DNA from 2 places in the Heliomicrobium undosum genome. Region 2 is predicted to be linked to the other one. Evidence: riboswitches for the same ligand, from Rfam matches in the RefSeq annotation. Region 2 holds a riboswitch; the other holds the start of a gene.

Region 1 (4,164 bases), on a different contig from region 2:
TAATCAAGCGGGCCGCTTCGGCGCGCAGGTCATCCACATTGACGCTGGCAACGATGTACCAGTCCCAGGGCTCAAAGTAACGGAAGATGGACAGTTTCTTTTTTCCTTCATAATCGTATTCCATCTTGCCGTTCTTCTCTTTGATTATCTGCTGGATGAAGGGCAGGTCGTTGCCGTTCTTGCCTTTCAAGGTGGGATGAATGATAAAGTCCCCTGCCGTATCCATGACAAAGGCATAGCCGTTCTGGCCGACTTTGATGTCAGCGACGGCTTTTTCCAGGATCGGATCCTGTTCCTTGACGCCCACGTAAAGGGCGCCCAAGACTTTACCCTGCTTGTCCGTCAAAGGGGTATATCCTGTGATGTACCAGCCTGTGACCACAAAGGCGCGGCCCTGAAAGGGCTGTTTGCGCAGGATCGACTGGTACACAGGCGAATCGCTCTTGATCGAGGTCCCGACGGAACGCTTCCCCTCTTTGTCGAGGACGTTCGTGCTGACCCGCACCAGTTCATTGTCATGCAGCAAAAAGACCGTCGCCGTCCCGCCGATCGTTTCCTGGAGCTTGTCCACATACGCCGTATCCAGGGTCAACCGCTGATTGCCGGCATACAGGGCCGGCAAGTTGTACTTGCCCACCTGCGTGGGCTCACCGACCTCTAGGCGGACTTCGCCAAAGTCAGCCAATTCCGTTTGGGCCTCTTTCATGTTAAACCTTAGTTGTTCTTCCAGCGCAGCCTGGCGGATCCCCACCATGCTCTGGATCGATTCGGTGATGTGTTCGCTGTCTTTAGCGGCTGCCCGTGTAAGGGCCTCATCGGCTTTCATCCCGGCCAGGACGCCGAGAACACCGGCGCAAAAAACCGTCAGGACGACGAAACTGGCGATCAACTTGTTTTTAATCCGCATCTTCTCATCTCCTCTTCTTGTGTCGCCCAATTTTTCAATCCGGTAGGCAAAAACGGATTCTGGAACGATGGAAAAAACGGAACTCAGGCTTTATCACGAACACCTCGTGAATGCGTTTTTTAGAGCGATTAAGGATAATCGACTATCTCGGCTTACATACAAGGAAGTTCTGCCTGTCATGATTGCTCTCGCAACTAACAATAAATAAATTATATAATTATCCCCATTAGTAAAACAACCGGATATTCTTTCATATATAGGCGCCCCTCATGCTTCACCGAATTGCAATATTAACCAATTCGGCCGAATTGGGTTTACGCGCCTTTTTTTCTATGTTATCCTTATAGAGTGAAAAGTTCATAGACCAGCGCTGAGTTCCACAGGATGTGGAAGCGGGGGACCCAACTTTTTGGGGTGAATCCGGCAGTTTATCTGCTGGTAGGGCTGACTCTCTGGCCCGAATCCGACAGCTAACTTCGTAAGCGCCTTATGGAGAGAATACCCTTTGGCTTTGTCGCCGATGGGGTTGTATTGCGCTTTATTATTGTTTTTGAAGATGCCTTCACCGCATTGTTCCATAAACCCCCTTCCCCTACCCTCTGCTCCCTTTACGGAAACGAAGACTCACGCTGGCGATACCGGCGTGAGTCTTTTGTTTTGCTCTTTTTTCAATTGAATACAAGGAGGATGGAAATGACTGCGATAAGCAAACAATTCTGGCCCGAGGCCACGACTGAGCAATGGAATGACTGGCGCTGGCAGATGGCCAACCGCATCGACTCACTGGACCCACTGCAAGCCCGCATGGAACTTGCCCCGGAAACGGCGCTGGCCGTGGAACGCTGCCTGAAACACTTCCGTATGGCCATCACGCCCTACTACTTTTCTCTGATCAACCTGGAGGACCCCAACTGCCCCATCGGCCAACAAGCAATCCCCTCGCTCCATGAACTCTCCCTATCGACAGCCGATCTCGAAGACCCGCTCCACGAAGAGGGCGACTCCCCTGTTCCCGGCCTGACCCACCGCTACCCGGACCGAGTCCTGCTGCTTGTCACAGACCAGTGCGCCATGTACTGCCGTCACTGCACCCGCCGTCGCTTCGCCGGCGCTCAGGACCGGGCGCGCAGCAAAAAAGACCTCATGCTGGCGCTCCACTACATCCGCTCCCATCCCGAGGTCCGCGACGTGCTCCTGTCCGGAGGCGACGCCCTCTGCATCAGCGACGAGATGCTCGAATTCCTGCTCTCCTCCCTCCGGCAAATCCCACATGTGGAGATCATCCGCATCGGCACGAGGACGCCGGTGGTCATGCCCCAGCGGATCACGCCGGAACTGGTCAGCATCCTCCGCAAGCACCACCCCGTCTGGCTGAACACTCATTTCAACCACCCCCGGGAGATCACCGCGGAATCGGAGCGGGCCATCGCCATGCTCGCCGACGCTGGGGTGCCCCTGGGCAACCAGTCGGTGCTGCTCAAAGGCGTCAACGACTGCCCCATCACGATCAAACAACTCGCCCAGAAGCTCGTCCGCATGCGTGTCCGTCCCTACTACCTATACCAGTGCGATCTCTCCCGCGGCATCGAACATTTTCGCACCCCTGTCAGCAAGGGGATCCATATCATCGAGATGCTCCGCGGCCACACCTCCGGTTTGGCCATCCCCACCTTTGTTGTCGACGCGCCGGGCGGCGGCGGCAAGATCCCCCTTCAGCCGAATTACCTGATCTCGCAGTCGGAAGACCATGTGGTGTTGCGCAATTACGAGGGTGTCATCACCGTCTATCAGGAACCCCAGGACAAACAAAGCAGTTGCGAGCGTTGCGGCGAACAGCACTGCCACTCCAAGCACGCCAGCCGCGCCGGCCTGGCCAAACTGTTCCGGGGAGAAAAGGTAAGCCTCGTTCCCCAGGACAACTTTCGGGAGAAACGGCGCTTGAACCGCCTCAAAGCCGGCGAGGCTACCGCCGGCGACCGCCCCGTCGAAAGGGTGGTGAAGCACTGATGCGCGCCTGTCGAACCAACGATTCCCGCTTCCTTTCCGAGAGCGCTCCAGCCCTGTCGGGCTTTACGATAGATCAAACCAACCTACGGCTGGTCATCGACGGCTACCCTCGGGTGAGCAACCCCGCCCGCCTGGCCGAACACTGGATCTCCCTGGCGCGCGAACAGGGCCTCGAAAAAATCTGGCTTTGGACCTTTGACAAGGACGTTGCTGAGTTCCAGGCCTCGGGTTTTGTCGAAGAAGGCCGTATCCCTGAAGATTCCTATGCCAAACCGACGGTCATTCTGGCCCACTATCTCCGGCCGGAACGGGGCCGTTCCGAATATATCGCTGAAGAGGACATACTGCTCCGCCACATCCAGGAGGCGCCTGTCCGCCCGCTGTCCCCATTGCCGGAAGGATTGCGCGTCGCACATCTCTCACCGGTAGACAGCCCCGCCATCAGCAGGCTGATGCAGGCCGTCTTCGCGTCCTATCCAACACCGGTCGACGACCCGCGCTATATTGCCGGGCTCATGGAAAAGGGCTGTCACTTCGCCGGTGTCTTTGACGGCGAAGAACTGGTCAGCATGGCGGCCGCTTACCCCGACAAGCGGTGGCAGCGGTGCGAAATCACCGACTGCGCCACCCTTGACGGTTATCGCGGACTCTCCCTGACAGAGCGGCTGATCGGTCGCCTTGAACCGCTGATGCTTCACTGGATGCCTTTTCGATTCTACACATTGGCCCGCGCTCGCTCCTACGGAATCAACCGGACTTTTTTCAAACTGGGCTACCGCTTCTGTGGACGACTGATCAACAACTGTCATATCGCCGGCGGTTATGAGGATATGAACCTCTGGGTCCGCCTTCCTTAAATCGTCTGCATCAAATACGTGCAAGGCTCCGCCGCCACCATCGGCGCGGTGGGCATCGAATACGCCGTGATCCGCAAATCCTCGGTAGTCATCATCAGCATCACCGCTGTGATTGCGGTGATGGCGTTGCTGTATGTGTATCTTTGAAGATGGAAGAAAGACCTCATTGTGCGTTGATTCTCGCCAAGAAACAACCCCGCTTCCGGCTTGGTCGGAGCGGGGTTGTTTCATTCAAAAACAAAATGGAACTTTTTCGTCGGGGAATGCGTGGCTGGGGTTCTTCTGTTTGCCGGGGTTATGTCTATAGGCTGAACCGCTTGACCTTCTCCAGCAAATCTACGCGGCCCAAACTCCCTTTTACGTTATCGAAGGAGTCGCATTACGTCACCCGTC
Region 2 (4,164 bases):
GCCGCCGACCAGGCGCGCCGCCTGGCCGAAGCGGATAGCCTTGCTGTGGTGACAGGTCAGCAGGCGGGCTTATTTACTGGTCCCCTGTACACGGTCTACAAAGCCGTCACCTGTATCAACCTAGCCAAGCGGTTGGAGGAAAAAACCGGTCGGCCTGTTGTCCCAGTCTTCTGGGTCGCCTCAGAGGACCATGATTTTGAGGAGATCTCTCATATCGAACTTCTTCAGGGGGAAAAAGCCGTCCCTGTCACCGTGACCAGCCGCCCAGAAGAGGACCGCTTTGCCGTGGGCCACCGCACCCTGCCGGAGGACCTGGCGGCAACCCTCGAAGGTTTTTTATCCCTTTTGCCCCAAAGCGAACATAGGCCGCCATGGGAGGAAACCTGGCATCGTTTGCTGACCAGTCCCGCAGGGCCCCATGAGCACTTCGCCGCCCTGTTGCACAGGCTGTTGGGTCCTTACGGCCTCGTCATCCTCGATCCGCTCCTCCCAGGCCTGAAGCAACTGCCGGGATGCGCATCCTTCTTTGCCAGTGTTCTCGAAAACGAAGTGGCACTACGGGAAGGACTATCCCGGGGCGTCGAACAGATCCGGGAACTGGGCTACACGCCCCAGGTCGAAAAGGGACCGGAAGAGACGAACCTTTTTTACTTTCATCAAGGCCGCCGGCTGGCCATCGTTCATGACGGCGGAGGTTACCGCCTCCGGGGCGCCGAAATCGCCTTCAGCCGCGACGAACTGCTCGATCTGGCGCGGCGTCGGCCCGACTTGTTTTCAGCCAATGTGGTCACGCGCCCGCTCCTCCAGGATCGCCTCCTGCCTACGGCGGCCTATGTGGCCGGTCCCGGCGAGATCGCCTACTTTGCCGCCTACCGGGATGTCTATAGCGCCATGGGCATGGAGATGCCGCCCATCGTTCCCCGGCTTAGCGCTACAATCATCGAGGGCTTTGTCGACAAACTGCTTGAGCGCTACGCCCTTTCCTTCGCCGACGTGCCGGCGGAACTCGAAGGGCGGTTGAAGGAAGAATTGGCAGCCCAGGACGAACTGGGCATCGAAGCGCTCTTCGAGGAACTTGAATCGCGGGTACGGTCGGCCTACCTGCCGGCAGTTGAACGGATCGCCCGTTGGGATCGGCAGACGGAAAAACTCGCCGAAGAGAATTTGGATCGCGTCATCGCCCAAGCGCGCTTTTTGCGCCAGAAGGTTGAACACCGGCACCGCCAGCGCTGCCAGGACACGCGAAATCACTTCCGCAAATTGGAACTACACCTCTGGCCGACCGCCCCACAGGAACGGGTCTACAACATCTTCCCTTATCTTTTAAAATACGGTTCCTCTCTGATTGAAACGCTCTTGGAAGCGCCCGTCGAGTGGCTCGACTCCCACTGCTTGATCCGGTGCTGAATGGAAAAAGCCGTCCCGGTTGAGCAAAATCTTCCGGGACGGCCTTCGTATTGTTTTGATTGATGCCCTTTGACGAAGCAAAAGAGGTTACATGGCGAAGAGGTGGCCGCCAATTTGAGTGGTGATCACCCGCTGGCGCATCCAGCCATCAGAGGACTTGCCGGGGTTGAAGAAGAAGAGGGCGCCTTTGGAGGGATCCCAACCAGTCAGGGCGTCCTGCGCCGCCTTTTGGGAGAGGGCGCTCGCAGGGCGGTTGATCATGCCGTTTCTCACCGGCGTGAACTGCAAGGGATCATAGATAACGCCGGAGATGGAGGAAGGGAACTTTCCGCTTTTTGTCCGGTTGAGCACCACAGCGCCGACGGCCACTTTGCCTTCGTAAGGCTCGCCGGAGGCCTCCGCCTCGATCAACCGCGCCAACAGGTCCACGTCAGACTGGCTGACGCCGCTGCTTGCCGTCTGCGTTTGCCGGCCGATCCCCGTAGGCACCTTGAGGACCTGACCGGGATAAATATCGTTGGCGGTCATCCCGTTCAGTTCCTTAATCGCCCAATCGGCGGAACTGAAGCGGTTGGCGATGAGAAAAAGGCTGTCGCCTGATTTGACGGTGTAGGTGAAGACATCGGGAATGTTCAGCACTTTGCCGGTCGAGAGGTTGCTGGGTTCCACCTTGTTGGCGCCCTGGATCAGCGTCCAGGGAAGACCGAAGCGCTGGCCCAGTGAATAAAAGGTGTCCCCCGGTTGGGTCGTGTACTGCCAGGCATGGGCCGGTGTTACAGCGGCGCCTCCCCAGAGCAGGAGGGTAAAAGCTGCCGACAGCATCCCGGCGCGCAGCCAAGAACGACGGAAGACCATGAAAACGATCATCCTTTCCATGCGCCTTCGGAGTTAGCTGACGGGTTAGGCCAGAAAGGTTGGCCTTCTTCCGAAGAAGATTCACCCCTCGCAGCCGGAAATCGGCTGCGGAACGACCCGGTGAGGGCCGCGGTTCCTCCGTACCCCGGTTGGGGATTCGGCGTTTTATTTTTTGGTTCTCCGCAATTATACCGGCCTGGACAGGCACTGTCATGACGATCATTTTTCCTGAAGCGGCAGGGCCTGGACAGTTTGCCAGGTACGACGCCTCTGTAAGAGCCATGTTGACGATCTGTCCAAAGAATATGGCATTTGAGCAGGAAAACCGTCCAATATGTAGAAATGTCAGAAAAATGCGAAAAGGAGGTGTGCCTTGTGCAACAACGGGATGAGATTGTCACCCAACTATTCAATTGGGTGGCCATCATCAACGCTTCCCACAACCCCATCATCGCCACTGACCATGAGGGGCTGGTGCGCGTCTTCAACAAGGCCGCCTCCCGCGCCTTTGGCAAAGAGGCCCGCGACGTCATCGGAATGCCCTTCGAGGCTGTCGTCCCCAAGTGCCGTCTCCGGGAGACGATTCAAACGGGCCAACCCCTGACTGGCCTGCGCCTTAATTACCAGGACCGGATCTTTTTCGTCAACCTGACCCCCATCCTGCGCAAACAGCGCCTCGTCGGCGCCGTGGCGATCTTTCAGGATGTGACCGAGTTGGAGTCCGTTGTGGAGGAACTCAACCGGGTCAAGGAATTGAAGGGCACCTTGGAGACGATCCTGGAGGCCGCCTATGACGGGATCATCGTCGTCAACGCCGAGGGCATCATCACCATGGTCAATCAAGCCTACTGCAACTTCCTCGGTTTTCGCGAGTCCGATCTGCTGGGCCGCCATGTGGCCGACATGGTCGAGGGGACGCGCATGCATATCGTTTTGCAGACAGGACAAGCCGAAGTAGGGGATTTACAGCGCACCGGCGGCCATGACTACATCGCCATGCGCATCCCCATTGTCAAAGACGGCCAGGTCGTCGGGGCTGTCGGCAAGATCATGTTCAAAAACGTAAACGAACTGAATGCGCTGGCTTCGAAGATCAATTCCCTGCAAAAGGAACTCCATTACTACAAGGTGGAACTGCAAAAGTACCGGGGCGCCCGCTACAGCTTTGACGCCGTCGCCGGCGCCAGCTACGCCATCCGGATGATCAAGGATACGGCCCGGCGGGTGGCCCGCACCGATTCGATCGTCCTGCTCCGGGGAGAGAGCGGCACAGGCAAACAACTGCTGGCCCATGCCATCCACATCGAGTCGGAACGAAAAGAGGGCCCCTTCATCCAGATCAGTTGCAGCGGCATCGGACCGGAAGCCCTCGAGATCGAACTATTCGGCGGCGCTGTCGACGCGCCGGGGACATCATCGTCAGGCAAGTTTGCCCTCGCCCACCGGGGGACGCTGCACATCACCGATATCGGCGACATGCCCCTGCCTGCGCAAACCCGGCTGATCCGGCTGCTGCAAGGGCAATTGCCCCTCGTTGACAGCCCCGACGGCCCGGTGACCGCCGATGTCCGGCTGATTGTCTCAACGAACCGCCATCTTGAGGAGATGGTCCGCAAAGACCTCTTCCGGGAGGATCTCTACAACCGGTTGAACGTGATCAGCCTCTTCATCCCGCCGTTGCGTGATCGCAAGGAGGACATCCCTGAACTTGTCTCCGTCTTTATCCAGAATTTCAACCGCCAATTCGGCTTTTCCGTCCAGAACGTGACACGGGAAGCTATGCAGGTCCTGATCAAATACCACTGGCCAGGGAATGTGAGGGAACTGCACTCGATGATCGAGCGGACCTACGACCTGGTCAAAGGCGACACGATCGATGTAGGCCACCTGCCCATGCACCTG

What was found. Region 2 has a riboswitch for cyclic di-AMP ahead of GTO91_RS03230 (cell wall hydrolase). Riboswitches for the same ligand answer to the same signal wherever they lie in the genome.
Region 1: it holds a riboswitch for cyclic di-AMP, as region 2 does, so the genes downstream of both, kamA (lysine 2,3-aminomutase) here and GTO91_RS03230 (cell wall hydrolase) in region 2, are expected to answer to the same signal.

What each region holds. Positions count from the first base shown of each region.
Region 1 covers NZ_WXEY01000028.1:14,835-18,998, forward strand. Annotated here, with positions in the region: gene GTO91_RS15925 (methyl-accepting chemotaxis protein) at 1-907, opposite strand, end outside; cyclic di-AMP (ydaO/yuaA leader) riboswitch at 1,266-1,407, shown strand; gene kamA (lysine 2,3-aminomutase) at 1,601-2,914, shown strand; gene ablB (putative beta-lysine N-acetyltransferase) at 2,914-3,771, shown strand; gene GTO91_RS18515 (hypothetical protein) at 3,790-3,918, shown strand.
Region 2 covers NZ_WXEY01000002.1:223,918-228,081, reverse strand. Annotated here, with positions in the region: gene bshC (bacillithiol biosynthesis cysteine-adding enzyme BshC) at 1-1,407, shown strand, start outside; gene GTO91_RS03230 (cell wall hydrolase) at 1,495-2,274, opposite strand; cyclic di-AMP (ydaO/yuaA leader) riboswitch at 2,271-2,435, opposite strand; gene GTO91_RS03225 (sigma 54-interacting transcriptional regulator) at 2,638-4,164, shown strand, end outside.